Regions from separate parts of the Sphingobium sp. TomTYG65 genome, predicted to be linked through region 3. Evidence: riboswitches for the same ligand, from Rfam matches in the RefSeq annotation. Region 3 holds a riboswitch; each other region holds the start of a gene.
The links. Region 3 has a riboswitch for cobalamin ahead of ACZ5Y5_RS19490 (DUF1636 domain-containing protein). Riboswitches for the same ligand answer to the same signal wherever they lie in the genome.
Positions count from the first base shown of each region.

Region 1 (5,108 bases), 100 kb from region 3:
TGCGCGGCATCGCCGCTGCCGCCTTCGTCGCCATCTTCTTCCTCGACGCACCCTTCCCCCTGATCATCTTGGCAGCGGGCCTCATCGGCTATCTGGGCGGTCGCAGCGGCATCGCGCAATTCAAAGGCGGCGGCGGCCACGGCTCGGCCTCGGGCAATATCATCCACGACCGCGACACCGCGCTGGGCGAAACGCTCCCCGATCACGCCCGACCCAATCTGCGCTGGTCGCTCCAGATCTCCACGGTGCTCCTGGCTCTCTGGCTCGCCCCGGTCCTCGCGCTCTTCCTCATCCTCGGCCCGAATGACGTCTTCACCCGCATCGCCGGCTTCTTCAGCCAGATGGCGGTCGTCACTTTCGGCGGCGCTTATGCGGTCCTCGCCTATGTCGCGCAGGAAGCGGTCGGCACCTTCGATTGGCTCCGCCCCGGCGAGATGCTCGACGGCCTCGGCATGGCCGAAACCACCCCCGGCCCGCTGATCATGGTGACGCAGTTCGTCGGCTTCCTCGCCGCCTTCCGCGATTCAGGAGCGCTCGCCCCGCTCGCCGCCGCAACGCTCGGCGCGATCCTCACCACCTGGGTGACCTTCGTCCCCTGCTTCCTCTGGATCTTCGCAGGCGCGCCCTTCATCGAACGCCTGCGCGGCAACCGCGCCCTGTCCTCCGCCCTCACCGCCATCACGGCGGCAGTCGTGGGCGTGATCCTGAACCTTGCTCTCTGGTTTGCGATCCACACGCTCTTCGCCAGGGTCCACGCCATGCCCACTCCAACCGGATCGCTCGACGTGCCGGTCCTCGCGTCGATCAACGTGCCCGCGCTCATCCTCTCCGCCGCCGCCCTGATCGCCGTCCTGCGCTTCAAGGCCGGAGTGCTCCCCGTCCTCCTCTGCTCGGCAATAGCGGGCGCGGCCTATGTCCTCCTGACCTAAGGCGGCGCAGACGCGACAAGCGCGCGAACTGCTTCAAAAAAGTTGATGCTTGTCGCGTTTAACCTGTTTTATAGCCGCTGCGAGCGTCCCGGTGATATAGGGACCGCCATAAGAAATAAGAGAGAGGATTTGGGCCATGCGCCCCCATGACGCATCACATTTTACCGCCTGCGCGGCCCATGAAGCGCAGCAGGCCAGAGAAGCTCGCCTGCGCGGAGCGGACCAGGCAACCATCGCCCTGCACAATGAACGCGCCGTCCGCTACCAGGCCATGGCCCTGCGCCTGAAGCGCAACTCCGGCAACGCGCTGAACTGATCCGAAAGCTCAAATCCTAAACCCTCCCCGTCAAAGATGGGGAGGGGTGCCATCGGCCCCGCCGATGGTGGAGGGGAACTGCGCAACCTCCGGCCTGCCCGCTCCCTGCGCCCTCAGCCCGTCATGTCAGCGAAAGCTGGCATCTCTGCCCACAGCGCGCCCTCTAAGATCCCAGCTTCCGCCGGGGATGGCGGCTCCCACCAACTCACCCCCTTGCCCTCCGCTTGCACGCTCGCTATCGCCACTCCACCCGGGTCACCCCGGTTTGATCGCGCCGGTGCCTCGAAAGAGGCTTAAAAGGGAACATGGTGCAGGAGGCGTCCGCCTCCTCAAGCCAAGGCTGTCCCTGCAACTGTAAGCGGCGAGCGCGATGCACATCGCCCTTCCTCACAGGCAGGAAGGGCAAGTCACTGGGCCGGACGCTAAATCCTGCGGGGCCCGGGAAGGCCGTGCATCAAGCGACGACCCGCGAGCCAGGAGACCTGCCTGCGTCTGGTCGCTCTTGCCTTGGTCCAGGGGATGGCCGCGGCACGGTAACTTCCGTCTGAGCGACGAACGAGCGGTGGAGGCCGCTTCGGTGACGTTGGCGGCCGCCTTGGGGGCGTCCGGCTGTCGGCGTGCGCCGGCCGTTCGCGTGGGCGGCAGGTCTCTTACCGGATGTCGCCAGACGCCCGGAGTGAATGACATGAAATCCCGTAACTCACTGGCATGGGCGGCCTGCGCCCTGACCACCAGTCTTTCCGCTTCCCCTGCACGTGCCGCCGATGATGCGGAAACCGCCGAAGCCGCCGCCACCATCGTCGTTTTCGGCCGGGGAGAGGATAAGATCGGCACCGCACATGCCGCCAGCGAAGGCAGCGTCGGCGGCGCGGACCTGCTCGTCCGCCCGCTGCTGCGCGTCGCCGAACTGCTCGAAGCCGTGCCCGGCATGGTCGCCGCCCAGCATTCGGGCAGCGGCAAGGCCAATCAATATTTCCTGCGCGGGTTCAACCTCGATCATGGGTCGGACTTCACCACCTATATCGACGGCGTTCAGATGAACTTTCGCACCCATGGCCATGGTCATGGCTATCTCGACCTCAACGGCCTCATCCCCGAAATCGTCGCGCGCGAGGATTTTCGCAAAGGTCCCTACCGCGCGGACGGCGGCGACTTCGCGCTGGCGGGCGCGGCCTATATGACCACGATCGACGGCTATGACCGTCCCTGGATATCGGCGGAGGGCGGCTCCTATGGCTGGCGCAGGCTGGCGGCGGGCGGCACCGTGAAAGCGGGCGGCGGCGACCTCACTCTCGTCGCGCAGGCCAAGGCTTATGACGGCCCTTGGGAAGAACCGGAACATCTGCGCCATTATGCAGGGTTCGCCAAATATGCGCTGCCCGCCGGCCCCGGAAAGCTGGAAGCATCGGTCCACGCCTATCGTGCGACCTGGCGCCCGACCGAGCAGATTCCCGAACGGATCATCGGCACGCCCCAATGTCCGGACGTCTTTTGCTCGCCCGATCCATCCGCACGCGGCGAAACCACGCGCATCATCGGCAATCTCGCCACCGTCCAGCCGACGTGGCGGGCCAATCTTTACGCGCAATTCTACGACTGGACGATGTTTTCCAATCCCACCTATGCCGATCCGGACGGGACCAGCGCGCAGATCGAACAGTTCGACCGCCGCTGGGTCCTTGGCCTGACCGGCGAGAAGCGCTGGGACCTGGGTCCCGTTCTCCAGCTGAAACTCGGCACGGAGAACCGCTATGACGCGATCGGCAATGTCGGCGTCAACCGCACCGCAGACCGCGCCTTCCTGGCCTCGCTCGGCCGCTACCGGGTGAAGGAAGCCTCCGCCGCCCTCTATGGGGAAGCGACCCTTACGCCCCTGCCCGGCCTGCGCCTGACCGGCGGGTTGCGCGGCGACCATTATCATTATTCGGTCACGGCGAAGGACGCGGCCGCCGCAGCCTTGGGCGAAGGCAGCGGCTCCGACACCCTCGTTTCGCCCAAGGCCGCGATCGCCTATCAGCTAAGTCCCCGCGTCGAACTCTACGCCAATTGGGGCCGGGGCTTTCATTCCAATGATGTGCGCGGCGCGGTGAACGCCACCACGCCCGTCCCTCTGCTCGTCCGCGGCACCGGCAAGGAATTGGGCGCGCGCCTGCAACTGCCCGGCTTCTCCTTCACCGCCACCTATTGGTGGCTGAATGTCGGTAGCGAACTGCGCTTCGTCGGCGATTCCAACGCCGTCGAACCGTCAGGGGCCAGCAGCCGCCATGGCTATGAACTGGTCGCCTTCTGGCGTCCTTTCCCCTGGCTCGCCTTCGACGGCAACTACACCGCCAGCCACTCGCGCTACGACAATGGCGATCATATTCCCAACGCGTTCAAAAATGCCGCCTCCGCCGGGGCGGCGATCGTTCTCGACCCATGGGAAGCCAGCATCCGCCTGCGCCATCTCGGCCCCTCGCCGCTGATCGAGGACAATAGCGTGCGCGATCCCGGCAGCACCGTCGTCAACGCCCGCGCCGCCTGGAAGGGGAAGCATGTCCAGATTTATGGCGAGCTGCTCAACATCCTTGCCAGCCGAGACAAGGACATCGCCTATTATTATGAATCCTACATTCCGTCCTTTGACGCTGGCGGGCCGGTGGAAGGCCGCCTGAGCCGCGTCGTGGAACCGCGCACATTGCGGGTCGGCGCGAAGTTCAGCTTCTGATGATCACCGGGAAGGCCGCTGCCGGAACTGCGGATAGCCGCCTTCCCATTATCATTTGGCTAAAAGAACGCTCATGTCCTTAAAGTAAAAGGTGCAGGCTATTTAGATATATATCTGCTTTACTTATGTTATGGCTTTGAAAAATTTCGAGCAATAGTTGACGCGGCTTCCTCGCTGTGTAACTTTCCCCTACGGCAAGCTGAACAAAAGAATCGGCTGCTGGAGAGGATGCCAATGAAACATGCACCCGTCAGGGGCGCCGTCTTCCACGCAATCTTGCGGGATTGCCTGGAAGCACAGCGCGCGCCAAAAGAAACTGAAATACAACTGATCGCTTGTAAGATCTGGCAAGACAGTTTCGCCGCTATCTCAAATAAAAACTGGCATGACCTCGTTCCTGGTAGCGAGGAATATGAATATACCATCAGCGCCGCTCGGATGGCCTTCGGCATCCACGCCGCGAACACCGCCGCCTGAAAACTATCCCCTAGACTAAATTTCGCAGCCCCCCGGAAGCGCTCGGGCAGGCCCGCCATGTCCTCCCTTCATGGCCTTCCTGCCCGAGCGCATTTTTCTCGCCACTTCCTTCATTATTTCGTCTCCGCCCCCATCTAGGAACCGCAAGATAATCGCGGGACGGGATAGAAAGATGCAGGATCCGGTTGTCATCACAGGCTACGCCAGAACCCCCATGGGCGGCTTCCAGGGCGTCCTGTCTCCTCTCAAGGCGACAGACCTCGGCGCAGCCGCCGTCAGGGCCGCGGTCGAACGATCGGCCGTCTCTTCCGACGCCATCGACCGCATCTATATGGGCTGCGTCCTCGCCGCCGGTTTGGGACAGGCCCCCGCCCGCCAGGCCGCGCTCGGCGCTGGCCTCCCTCGCTCGGTCGAAGCCACCACCGTCAACAAGATGTGCGGCTCAGGCATGCAGGCCGCGATCATGGCGCAGGAAGCGCTGCTCGCCGGAAGCGCCGACATCATCGTCGCGGGCGGCATGGAAAGCATGACCAACGCCCCCTATGCGCTGCCCAAGCATCGCTCCGGCGCGCGCATCGGCCATGACCGCATCATCGACACGATGATGATGGACGGACTGGAAGACGCTTATGAACCCGGCAAGGCGATGGGCGTCTTCGCCGAAGAAGCCGTCCGCGAC
Region 1 covers NZ_AP027331.1:1,149,867-1,154,974, reverse strand. The annotation lists gene chrA (chromate efflux transporter) at 1-929, shown strand, start outside; gene ACZ5Y5_RS18995 (hypothetical protein) at 1,066-1,245, shown strand; cobalamin riboswitch at 1,504-1,749, shown strand; gene ACZ5Y5_RS18990 (TonB-dependent receptor) at 1,931-3,952, shown strand; gene ACZ5Y5_RS18985 (hypothetical protein) at 4,187-4,429, shown strand; gene ACZ5Y5_RS18980 (acetyl-CoA C-acyltransferase) at 4,602-5,108, shown strand, end outside.
Region 1: it holds a riboswitch for cobalamin, as region 3 does, so the genes downstream of both, ACZ5Y5_RS18990 (TonB-dependent receptor) here and ACZ5Y5_RS19490 (DUF1636 domain-containing protein) in region 3, are expected to answer to the same signal.

Region 2 (5,108 bases), on a different replicon from region 3:
TTTGCGGACGGTGCCGGCGGCGTCGTAGGTGCGCCGCCCGGCAGATGGCGCAAGCTTGGGCTGACAAGCGCCGACAGCTTCGCGTCCATCCGCGTGCAGATCCGGCAAGTCGCCGCGGCGGTTAGCCATCGGGAGCGCGGTGAGACGCTGATCCGCTCCATGGAGCGCGATCTTGCCAGCCTTTCCCCGGCCCGGCGCAGCGGAGTGGCGGCTTATTATCAGCGGCGCGGCTATATGACGGGAACGGGCACGCTGGTGGATGAGCTGATCCGGCGTGCCGGCCTCACCAATCTTGCGGCGAAGCTCGGCAAACCGGCGCTGGCGCAGGTCCCGTTGGAACAGTTGATTGCGGCGAAGCCCGACTGGCTGATCGTCGAGAGCGGAAGCGAGAAGGTGGTCGATCAAGGGACGGAGATGCTGCAGCATCCGGTGCTGCGATCCATCCCGCGCATCCGGGTGCCGCAAGCCTGGACGGTGTGCGGCGGCCCCGCCTATGTAGAGGCCGCCCGCAGCATCGTGGCTCAGGTGAACGCCACGTCGGGCCATTGAGGGGCGAAAGATCACGCCCGCCCCTCCAGCCTGCCGTCAGAAACGGACACGCACGCCGCCAAAGGCCGAGCGGCCGTAGGTGTTGTAGCCATAGACGGTGGCGTATGCCTCATCAGTCAGATTGTCGATGCGGCCGTATATTTCCAGATTCTGCGTGATCGGAAAGGAGGCGCGGACGCCCAGAAGCGCATAGCCATCGATCCGCTGCGTCAACGTCGCATTGTTGAAGCTGTCACTCACCATGGTCAGCGTGGCCCCCGTGGACAGGCCGAACGACCAGTCATAATCGGCCGAAACACTGACGGCGTTGGTGGGGCGGCGCGGCAGGCGAGCGCCGGTATCGCGGTCGCGCGCATCGATATAGCTGTAGGCGGCCGTGACCGCCAGCGCATCGACCGGCCTCAGCGTCAGCATCGCCTCCACCCCCTTGGCGCGCGTGCGGCCAAGATTGAAGTAGCGCGATGTGCCGAAGTCGAAGTCGATCTGGTCGCGAATGTCCCGCTGAAAAGCGGTGAGCGAGAGGATCGCCCGATTGCCGTCGAGCCGCTGGTCGATGCCGATATCATAGCTTTTCGACTGTTCAGGACTAAGGGTGCTGTTGCCGCTGAAGCTGTCGTAAAGCTGATAGAGCGATGGCGCCTTGAAGCCTTCGCCATAGCTTGCGCGGAAGTTGGTCTGCCCTGCATTGGGCGTGTAATTGGCGTTGGCGCCCAGCGTGGTCGCGCCGCCGAACTGGCTATGGTCGTCATGACGCACGCCCCCGGTGAGCGCCAGCCCGGTGAGCGGCTTCACCACCGCCAGTGCATAGACGCTGTCGATATTCGCCCGGTGGCTTTCGGTCGAACCGAAGCCGGTGAAATCATAGTCGGGTCGTTCATGCTCATAACCGAAGATCAGCTTGGCTTGATCGACCGGCTGATAGACACCTTCATATTCGAAGCGCAGGTTGGTGCCGGAATAGCCATAGTCGCCGAACGGAGAGAAATAATCGCGGTCATTGCGGAACCAGGTGACGGCGGCACGCTGGGTCAGCTTGCCATCGAGCAACGCTAGATTGAGACCCGCATAACCAACATATTGGTCAAGCTTGCTCTTGTCGGCGGTGTCCATCGGCGCACCGAAGAACACATCGGTGTCCAGATCCGCATGAATATAATAGCCACGCAGATCCAGGCTGAGATTGTCGGTGAAGCTGAGCTTCAGCTTGGCGTGGGTGGCGATATTTTCATAACCGTCCTTCTCCGTGCCGCCCTGTGCAGCGGAAATCCCATCCGTCCGGAAATAGGCGACGCCCGCACCGCCCGAGGCAATGCCGCTGGTGCCTGACACATCGGCCTTGGCATTCAGCGTGTCGGCATAGCCATAATCGACCGAGGCGGTGCCGCCGAAGCCCTCGCCCGGCTCGCCACTCATAATGTTGATGACGCCGCCGATCGCCTGGCTGCCATAGACGACCGAGTTCGAGCCGCGCAGGATTTCGACGCGCCGGATATTGCCGGTCAGCAAATTGCCAAAATCATACATGTCGCCGATGCCGCTCGGATCATTCACCTTAACGCCGTCCAGCAGCACGAGCGTCTGCGTCGTTTCCGCGCCACGGATCGAAATGCCGGTGACGCCGCCCACGGCATCCGCGCGGTTGAACCGCACCCCAGGCGTGGTGGCGATCAGATCGGCGATGCTGACATTCTGGCGGGTCTCGATCGTTTTGGCATCGATAACGGTGACGGCTTGGCCGACTTCATCGCGCGGCTGCTGGATGCCGAGAGCAGTGACGATAATGTCGTCATTGTCCTGCGCAAGCGCGGGGGTAGCGGCGAGCAGCGCCAGCAGCGAAATTCCGGTCCTGATCATCTTTGTCTTCCCTGAGCGTCAAGCGACTCTGGGACGGAGGCTTCCGCTCGAACGGCCGGCTTGCGGCAAAGGACAGACGCCAGCGCCCCGCCCCGCACACCGATGCGGCCCCCGCCGCTTCGCGTCGCTCAGACGGAAAACACCGTGCCCGGGCCGGTCCCTGGACCCAAGGCAAGAGCGACCATGCGCCGGCAGGTTTCCTGGCTCGCGGGTCAGGGCAGCGATGCACGGGCCTTCCCGGGCTGTTTTTGCCCAGTGGCCGGTCACCCTCGCCTTCCCCTTTCGAAGGCTACGGGTTCCCAAGTGCATCGCGCTCACCGCTTACAGTTGCAGGGACAGCCGCGGAATTGGGCGAAAGCTCGCCCGCACCGCATTCCCTTTCCGGCGCGATCTTCTTGTCGTGAACGGTTGCCCGCTCACGCGCCGCGCCATAGGGGAAAGACAAGGTTCTGCCAAGGAGTGGATCGATGCGATTGCTGGGCGCGGTGCTGGCCGGGGGGCGATCCAGCCGGTTCGGAAGCGACAAGGCGCTTGCCGTGCTGGCGGACGGACGGACGCTGCTGGAGCATGCGGCGGCCGCGATCGGGCCGCATGTGGAAGCCGTGGTGGTTTGCGGGCGGACGGTCGAGGGCATGATGAGCCTCACAGACCGACCCGCACCGGACATGGGGCCGCTCGGCGGCCTCAACGCCGCGCTGCATCATGCGGCTACCCAAGGTTATGACGCGGTGCTGACGACCGGATGCGACATGCCGCTTTACCCGGCTGCGCTCGCGGAGGCGCTGACCGGCGAAGGAGCTGCGGTGCTGAAGGGACAGCAGCTGGCGGGATATTGGCCTGCTCCGCTCGCGGCCGAACTGGACGCGCATCTGGCCGAGGAGAATAACCGGTCCATCTATGGCTGGCTGGAGCGGATCGGGGCGCGGATCGTCGAGCGACCGGATATAGTTTTGCCCAACATTAATCGGCCGGAAGATCTGGCCGGGCTGGGCGATGTCTGAGCCTGTCGATGCCCCTTGCCTTCCTTCCAACTAAGGTAGGGACATCGACAGGCTCAGGGCGAAGCTGCGGAGGGTCCAGAGTTCAGGCTTGCAGAGCGACGCTCGTCGCGACCTCCACAGGCATGGCCGTGCCCGCCACCGCTTCACCAATCAGAAGCAGGGTCGGATCTTCATCGCTGATCGTCGCTACCAGGAAGGCGAGCGCGGACAGCTTGCCGCGGATCAGCCGTTCGGTGGGAAGCGACACGTTGACCGCAACCATCACCGGCGTTTCGGGATCGCGCCCGGCGGCGATCATCTGGCGGCTGATCTCTCCAGCAGCGGCGCGGCCCATATAGATGCCGAGCGTGCCGCCAGGGCGAGCGAGCGCATCCCAATCGAGCTTCAGCGGCTCGCCAGCTTTCAGATGCGCCGTCACCAGCGTCAGGCCGCGCGCCACCCCGCGCAGGGTGAGCGAAGCGCTGCCGCTCGCCGCCGCTGCACTGGCAGTGGTGATGCCCGGGCAGATGTGGAAGCGTATGCCGTCAGCGGCGAGATGCTCCATCTCCTCGGCGGAGCGCCCGAAGATGGATGGGTCGCCCCCCTTCAGGCGCACGACGCGCTTGCCAGTCTTCGCGGCGGCGAGGAGAAGGTCGTTGATGCTCTCCTGCGCCTTGCTATGGCGACCCGAACGCTTCCCCACGCTGACCCGCTCGACACCTTCGGGGATCAGGTCGAGGACGCCGGGACCGACCAGCGCGTCGTAGAAGACAATATCCGCCGCCGCGATCAGCTTCTCCGCCTTGCGCGTCAGGAGGTCCGGGTCACCCGGCCCCGCGCCGACCAGCCATACTTCACCGGGAGCAATAAGGTCATTCGGCTGCATGGAGCGTCTCCTGCGGAATTTGGGCGAGGATGTTGGCGAGCGCGGGGCGGCACGATCCGCAATTGGTTCCCGCGCCGATCGCCTTGCCGATGGCAGGCACATCCACCAGGCTCTGCTCGCGGATGGCGGCCATGATCTGATTAAGGCCGATATCGAAGCAGACGCAGATGGTTGGCCCCTTGTCCGGCTGGTTGCCGGGACCCCGCGCAGCGAGGACCGACGCTCCCACGTCTTCGGCCTCCAGCTGGCTGATGAGCCAATCGCGTGAGGGAAGCAGGCCGGTCTTAGTGACGATAAGGATGCCCGCGAGCTTTCCATCCGCGATGATCGCCACACGGCGGGTGCCGCGCGTCATGTCGATGGCTTCGACCCGATCGCCCTTGGGCAGACAAGCTTCGAGGCGGGCGGCATCGCCATTTCCCGCGACTTCGTAGAGTGCGCCGCCCGGCACGGTGACGCGGGTCGCCCATAGGCAGGGCACTTTGGCGGGCTGCTCACCGCGCAGGATCAGGAAGCCCTTCCACTCCGTAGCCACCTTCTCGATACTGGCGGGAGTCAGCTTGAAGCCGGGCTGACCGGAATGCGGATCGACCAGCGGACGGGGCAGCAGGCCGGTGCGGCCGCCGGTCGAAATCTGGTCCGTCCAGTGGATCGGGGTGAAGATCTCGCCTCGGCGCTGGCCTTCGTTATAGCTGACGCGGAAGATGCTGTTGCCCTGCGCGGTCTGAACGCGGGCAAGGTCGCCGTCGAGGATGCCGAGTTCCTCCGCGTCTGCCGGGTGAATGTCCACCAGCGGCTCCTCGCGGTGACGGGCGAGCTTGGGCGAAAGGCCGGTGCGG
Region 2 covers NZ_AP027330.1:103,217-108,324, reverse strand. The annotation lists gene ACZ5Y5_RS00525 (ABC transporter substrate-binding protein) at 1-549, shown strand, start outside; gene ACZ5Y5_RS00520 (TonB-dependent receptor plug domain-containing protein) at 586-2,403, opposite strand; cobalamin riboswitch at 2,577-2,846, opposite strand; gene mobA (molybdenum cofactor guanylyltransferase) at 2,871-3,404, shown strand; gene cobA (uroporphyrinogen-III C-methyltransferase) at 3,487-4,269, opposite strand; gene ACZ5Y5_RS00505 (molybdopterin-dependent oxidoreductase) at 4,256-5,108, opposite strand, start outside.
Region 2: it holds a riboswitch for cobalamin, as region 3 does, so the genes downstream of both, ACZ5Y5_RS00520 (TonB-dependent receptor plug domain-containing protein) here and ACZ5Y5_RS19490 (DUF1636 domain-containing protein) in region 3, are expected to answer to the same signal.

Region 3 (5,108 bases):
GCGAGCCCAAGTGCGGACCATGCTATCAGATGCGCTGGCCTGATCCCGTCGCGAAAACGGCTGGCCAGGCCTTCATGCAGCGGCGGGAGCCAGAGCGTCCAGGCGAGCGGGCCGATCCGCGCGATCAGGGCGAGCGGGATCAGGCCCCAGGCCGGCAGCATGCCCGCCCAGAGCCGCAGCAGCACCAATTTCGTCAGCAACTGGAGGATGATGGCGACGACGCCGAAACTGCCGATGTGCGGATCGGCCAGCACAGCGGAAAGCTTCGTCCGGTCGCCATGGGCCGCGCCTGCTCCGTCCGCGATGTCGCCAAGTCCGTCGAGATGGAGCGCGCCCGTTGCGGCGACCCAAGCGAGCAGGGCGAACAAGGCAGCCGCCCATGGATCGACGCGCGAGCCCAGCGTCATTGCCGCCGCTGCCGCTCCGCCAACGGCGACACCGGCAGCAGGAAACCATCGGATCGCGGCGGCGAAATCCTTCTCATCCGCCTTGACCGGGGGAAGCGGCAGGCTGGTCATCAATTGCAGGGCGAGGACGAAGCGCCTCATGTGACGAGCCCGGTTATCTGGGCGTTCAGCGTCTCGCCCCGCCAGACGCGCAGGGACACAAGCGCGGCATAGGGCAGGTCGATCGCCCATGATTGGCGATAGGTAAAGCCGCAAAGCAGCGTCAGCGCGGCGCGCATCGCCCCGGCATGGCTGAGTACCAGCGTGGGTTGGTTGATGTTGACGATGGCGCTTTCGACGCGGAGGCGGAGGTCGGACCAGCGCTCTCCACCGGGCGGAGGGTTTTCGTCGGGCGCTTCCCAGAAGCGGCCGATGTCGGACGCGGGAAGTTCGGCCGGGGCCGCCCCTTCCCATGCGCCGAAATGCAGTTCGCGCCAGCGGGGGTCGGCATGGTGAGGCAGTGCGCGCTCTGCCGCGATGAGCGCGGCGGGGTCGTGGGCACGGCTGAGGTCGGAGCTGAGCAGTTGGGTGAAGTCGATGGCGCGGGCGCGGTTCAGGCATGGCTGCATCGCGTCAGGATCAGGCGGCGTATCGGTATGGCCGAGCAGCAGGCCCGGCGTCTGCGGCGCGCCATGGCGCATCAGGTGGAGGGTGAAGCTGCTCACAGCGCGCCTGCGACGGCGGCCTCCGCGAAGGTCGCCATCTCCCCATGCGCGGCGAGCGCGGAACGGACGATCTGCGCCACGACGGCCGCGCCGCTGCCTTCGCCAAGGCGCATGTCGAGATGCAGCAGCGGTTTGAGGCCCAGCATGGCCAGCAGCCGCGCATGACCTGCTTCGGCCGAAACATGGGCGGCGAGGCAGTGCGCGGTGATGGCGGGATTGTCGCGGGCGAGCGGGGCGACGGCTGCGCAGGATATGAAACCGTCGAGCAGCATGGGCACGCTCAACTGGCGCGCGGCGAGTACGGCCCCGGCCATAGCGGCGATCTCCCGCCCGCCAATACGGCGGAGCGTTTCGAAGGCGCTGGTGCAATGGGGGCCGTGGAGTGCGAGCGCCCGAGAAACCGCGTCAGCCTTGCGTGCGAGGCCCTCTTCATCGATGCCGGTGCCGCGTCCGATCCAGTCGCTGGCCAGGCCGCCGAAGGATTGCGCGCACAATGCTGCGGCGGGGGTGGTGTTGGCGATGCCCATCTCGCCGACGAACAGCAGGTCGGTGCCTGCCTTGACCACGGCCGCGCCTGCGTTGAGGGCGTCGAGACATTCCGCCTCGCTCATCGCCGGGGCTTCGCAGATGTCCGCAGTCGGCCGGTCAAGGTCGAGCGGGACGATGGAGAGCTCGGCTCCACAGGCGGCGGCGAGCGCGTTGATCGCCGCGCCGCCCGTCTGGAAATTCGCGACCATCTGGGCGGTGACGGCTGCAGGGAAAGCGCTGACCCCGCGCGCCGCCACGCCATGGTTGCCCGCGAATATGGCGGCGCGAATGCGGTCGGCGCGGGGACGCTCCGCGCCCTGCCAGCCTGCCATGAAGATCGCGATTTCCTCCAGCCGGCCGAGCGAGCCGGCGGGCTTGGTGAGTTGCGCCTGGCGGGCGGCGGCGGCTTCGATGGCGTTTGCATCCGCCGTCGGCAGGGTCGCAAGGGCGCGGGTGAAGGCGGCAGCATCCTCGAACCGGATCATGAGCAGACGAAGCCTTCGGGCGGCGTGCGGACGATGAAATGGCCCTTCACGCCCTGCGGCCAATCGGCATAGCGGACGACGCCTTCCTCGCTCGCGGCGTGGCGGAGCGTATAGTCGAGGATAGAGCGGGCGGCGTCTGCGTCGGGCGTGAAGTCGCCCAGCACATAGCCGACCTTGCCGGGTCCGCGCACATGGACGGTGCAATGGCGCTGGCAGGCGAAGAGGCAGGGCATGTCCTGTACGGAGACGGCAGCGTAGGCGGGCTCCTGCGCCTGGAGATCGCGCATCGCTTCGGCCAGCAGCGCGCCGCCGCGACGGCCCTGCTCGTCCTCCCGCTGGTCGGGAGACAGGCGGCATGTCGAGCAGACGACCACCGACGCCTGATTTTCGACGGAGCGCAACATCAGCGGCGCCCTTTCATAACCATATGCACATGAAAGACCTTCATCAGGGTCCTCCCGCTTTTTCGAACCGCAAACAGCCTTGCCGGTGACGCCAGGGGCGAACCGGAAAGGCGATGGCTGTCGCTACGCGAGGGGGACCCCGTTCGCCCGGCACACCCTGTCCGGTCGAAGAACGACTGCGGCAGGCAGGTCTCCTGGCTCACGGGTCAGTGCGTTCCGGCCGCCTTCTCGGGACTATTGTGTCCCAATGGCGCTGTGGCCGGTCCGCTCACCGCTTACAGTTGCAGGGGCAGCGCGGGTATTGCACCCGACTTCCCTCTTTGAGCAGCGCGCTTCAGATGATCACCCCATTTCCGTTCGGGCTGAGCCTGTCGAAGCCCGCCCGCGCCCTTCGACATTCGAATGAGGCAAGCGACTCATTTGAACAGGGCGAACGGAGGTTGAGCGATCCATTTAAGCGCGTTGCTCTCGTCCCCTCTCGGGAACCTGTCGCGGGGCTGCTGATAAAGCGGGGGCGGCCTGCTCGCAAGCGGTAGATGACGGCAGGGACATGTGTATGCTGCATTTGCAGCAAGGGAGCGTCACCCATGAGCGATTCCGGTCAGCCCTGGTGGAAGGGCGCGGTCATCTACCAAATCTATCCGCGCAGTTTTCAGGATTCGAATGGCGACGGGATCGGGGACCTGCCCGGTATCACGCGGCGGCTTGAGCATATCGCCCGGCTGGGCGCGGACGCGATCTGGATTTCGCCCTTCTTCACATCCCCCATGCGCGATTTCGGCTATGACATTGCCGATTATTGCGGGGTCGATCCGATCTTCGGCACGATCGAGGATTTCGACGCGCTGGTGGCGCGGGCGCATGAATTGGGGCTCAAGGTCACGATCGATCAGGTCTATGCCCACACATCGGACCTGCATGACTGGTTTCGCGAAAGCCGGGAGAATAAGAGCAATGCCCGGCACGACTGGTATGTCTGGGCCGATCCAAAGCCCGACGGCACGCCGCCCTGCAATTGGCAATCAGTGTTTGGCGGCCCCGCCTGGACCTGGGACGCGCGGCGGCGACAATATTATATGCACCAGTTTCTGGCCAGCCAGCCGCAGCTCAATGTCCATAATCCGGAGGTGCAGGATGCGCTGCTCGCTGCCATGCGCTTCTGGCTGGAGCGGGGCGTCGATGGGTTCCGGCTGGATGCGCTGAACCATGCGATGCACGATCCGATGCTGCGCGACAATCCGCCCGCGCCCGATGACGGCAAGCCCCGCACCCGGCCGTTCGACTATCAGATCCGGCGTTACAGCCAATCGCACCCGGACATGCTGGGCTTTGTCGAGCGTATCCGGGCGCTCACCGACCGCTATGGCGCGATCTTCACCATGGCCGAGGTCGGCGGCAACCGGGCAGAGGAGGAGATGAAAGCCTATACGTCCGGAGAAAAACGGCTGAACAGCGCCTATGGCTTCGATTTTCTCTATGCCGAAGCGCTGACCCCCGCGCTGGTCGCGGAGACGGTGGCGCGGTGGCCGGATGAGCCCGAGATGGGATGGCCGAGTTGGGCGTTTGAAAATCATGATGCGCCGCGCGCCCTGTCGCGATGGTGCGCGGCGGAAGATCGGGCGGCCTTTGCGCGGGTGAAGATGGCGCTGCTGGTCGCGCTGCGCGGCAATGCGATCCTCTATCAGGGGGAAGAACTGGGGATCACCCAGGTCGATATCCCTTTCGAGCGGCTTCAGGACCCGGAGGCGATTGCGAACTGGCCGCTCACCCTGTCGCGAGACGGAGCGCGCACGCCGCTGCCGTGGGAAGCGAGCGCCAGCGAGGCGGGGTTCAGCACGGCGATGCCCTGGCTGCCGTTGGGAGAGGAGAATCTCGCGAGGGCAGTCGATGCGCAGGAGGGTGATCCAGACTCGCTGCTGAACTTCACGCGCGCGATGCTGGCGCTACGCAGGGAGAATGCGGCGCTAAGACATGGGTCGATGGAGTTGCTGCTGGCGGATGACAGCAGGCTCATTTTCCGTAGAGCAGCGCAGGGACAGCATTTGCTTTGCCTGTTCAATCTGTCGAAAGAGGTTGCCGTTTGGCCTGACGGGATGGCGGTGAGCGGGGAAATTCTGCTGGCGGTGAATGGAGCGACGGTTGGAGCGCTCCCGCCATTTTCCGCTTTGTGGATACAGGAATGACCAGTGCTCCTGCGAAGGCAGGAGCCTAGTTAGATCATCCCATCTTCGGTCGCCAGCATCGCGTCCGGCCGTGCCAGCACTATGAGGGGCAGACCCGCACTCGCGGCTCGCTCGGCCGCCAATCGGGTCGGAGCGGAGATGGTGACGAGCAGCGGGCAGTTGGCGAGCGCCGCCTTTTCCACCAGCTCATAGGAGCAGCGTGAGGAGAGCAGCGCAAAGCCTCCGTCCCAGGACAGACCCTGCCGACGCATGGCGCCGATCAGCTTGTCGAAGGCGTTGTGACGGCCGACATCTTCATAGGCCAGGCGGATCGCGCCATCGGCGCCAACCAGTGCAGCGGCATGCGTGGCGCCGGTGCGGGCGTTGAGCGGCTGATGCACGGACAATGTTTCAAGCG
Region 3 covers NZ_AP027331.1:1,253,707-1,258,814, reverse strand. The annotation lists gene ACZ5Y5_RS19505 (adenosylcobinamide-GDP ribazoletransferase) at 1-548, opposite strand, end outside; gene ACZ5Y5_RS19500 (histidine phosphatase family protein) at 545-1,111, opposite strand; gene cobT (nicotinate-nucleotide--dimethylbenzimidazole phosphoribosyltransferase) at 1,108-2,124, opposite strand; gene ACZ5Y5_RS19490 (DUF1636 domain-containing protein) at 2,121-2,528, opposite strand; cobalamin riboswitch at 2,696-2,890, opposite strand; gene ACZ5Y5_RS19485 (alpha-amylase family glycosyl hydrolase) at 3,116-4,711, shown strand; gene fdhD (formate dehydrogenase accessory sulfurtransferase FdhD) at 4,741-5,108, opposite strand, start outside.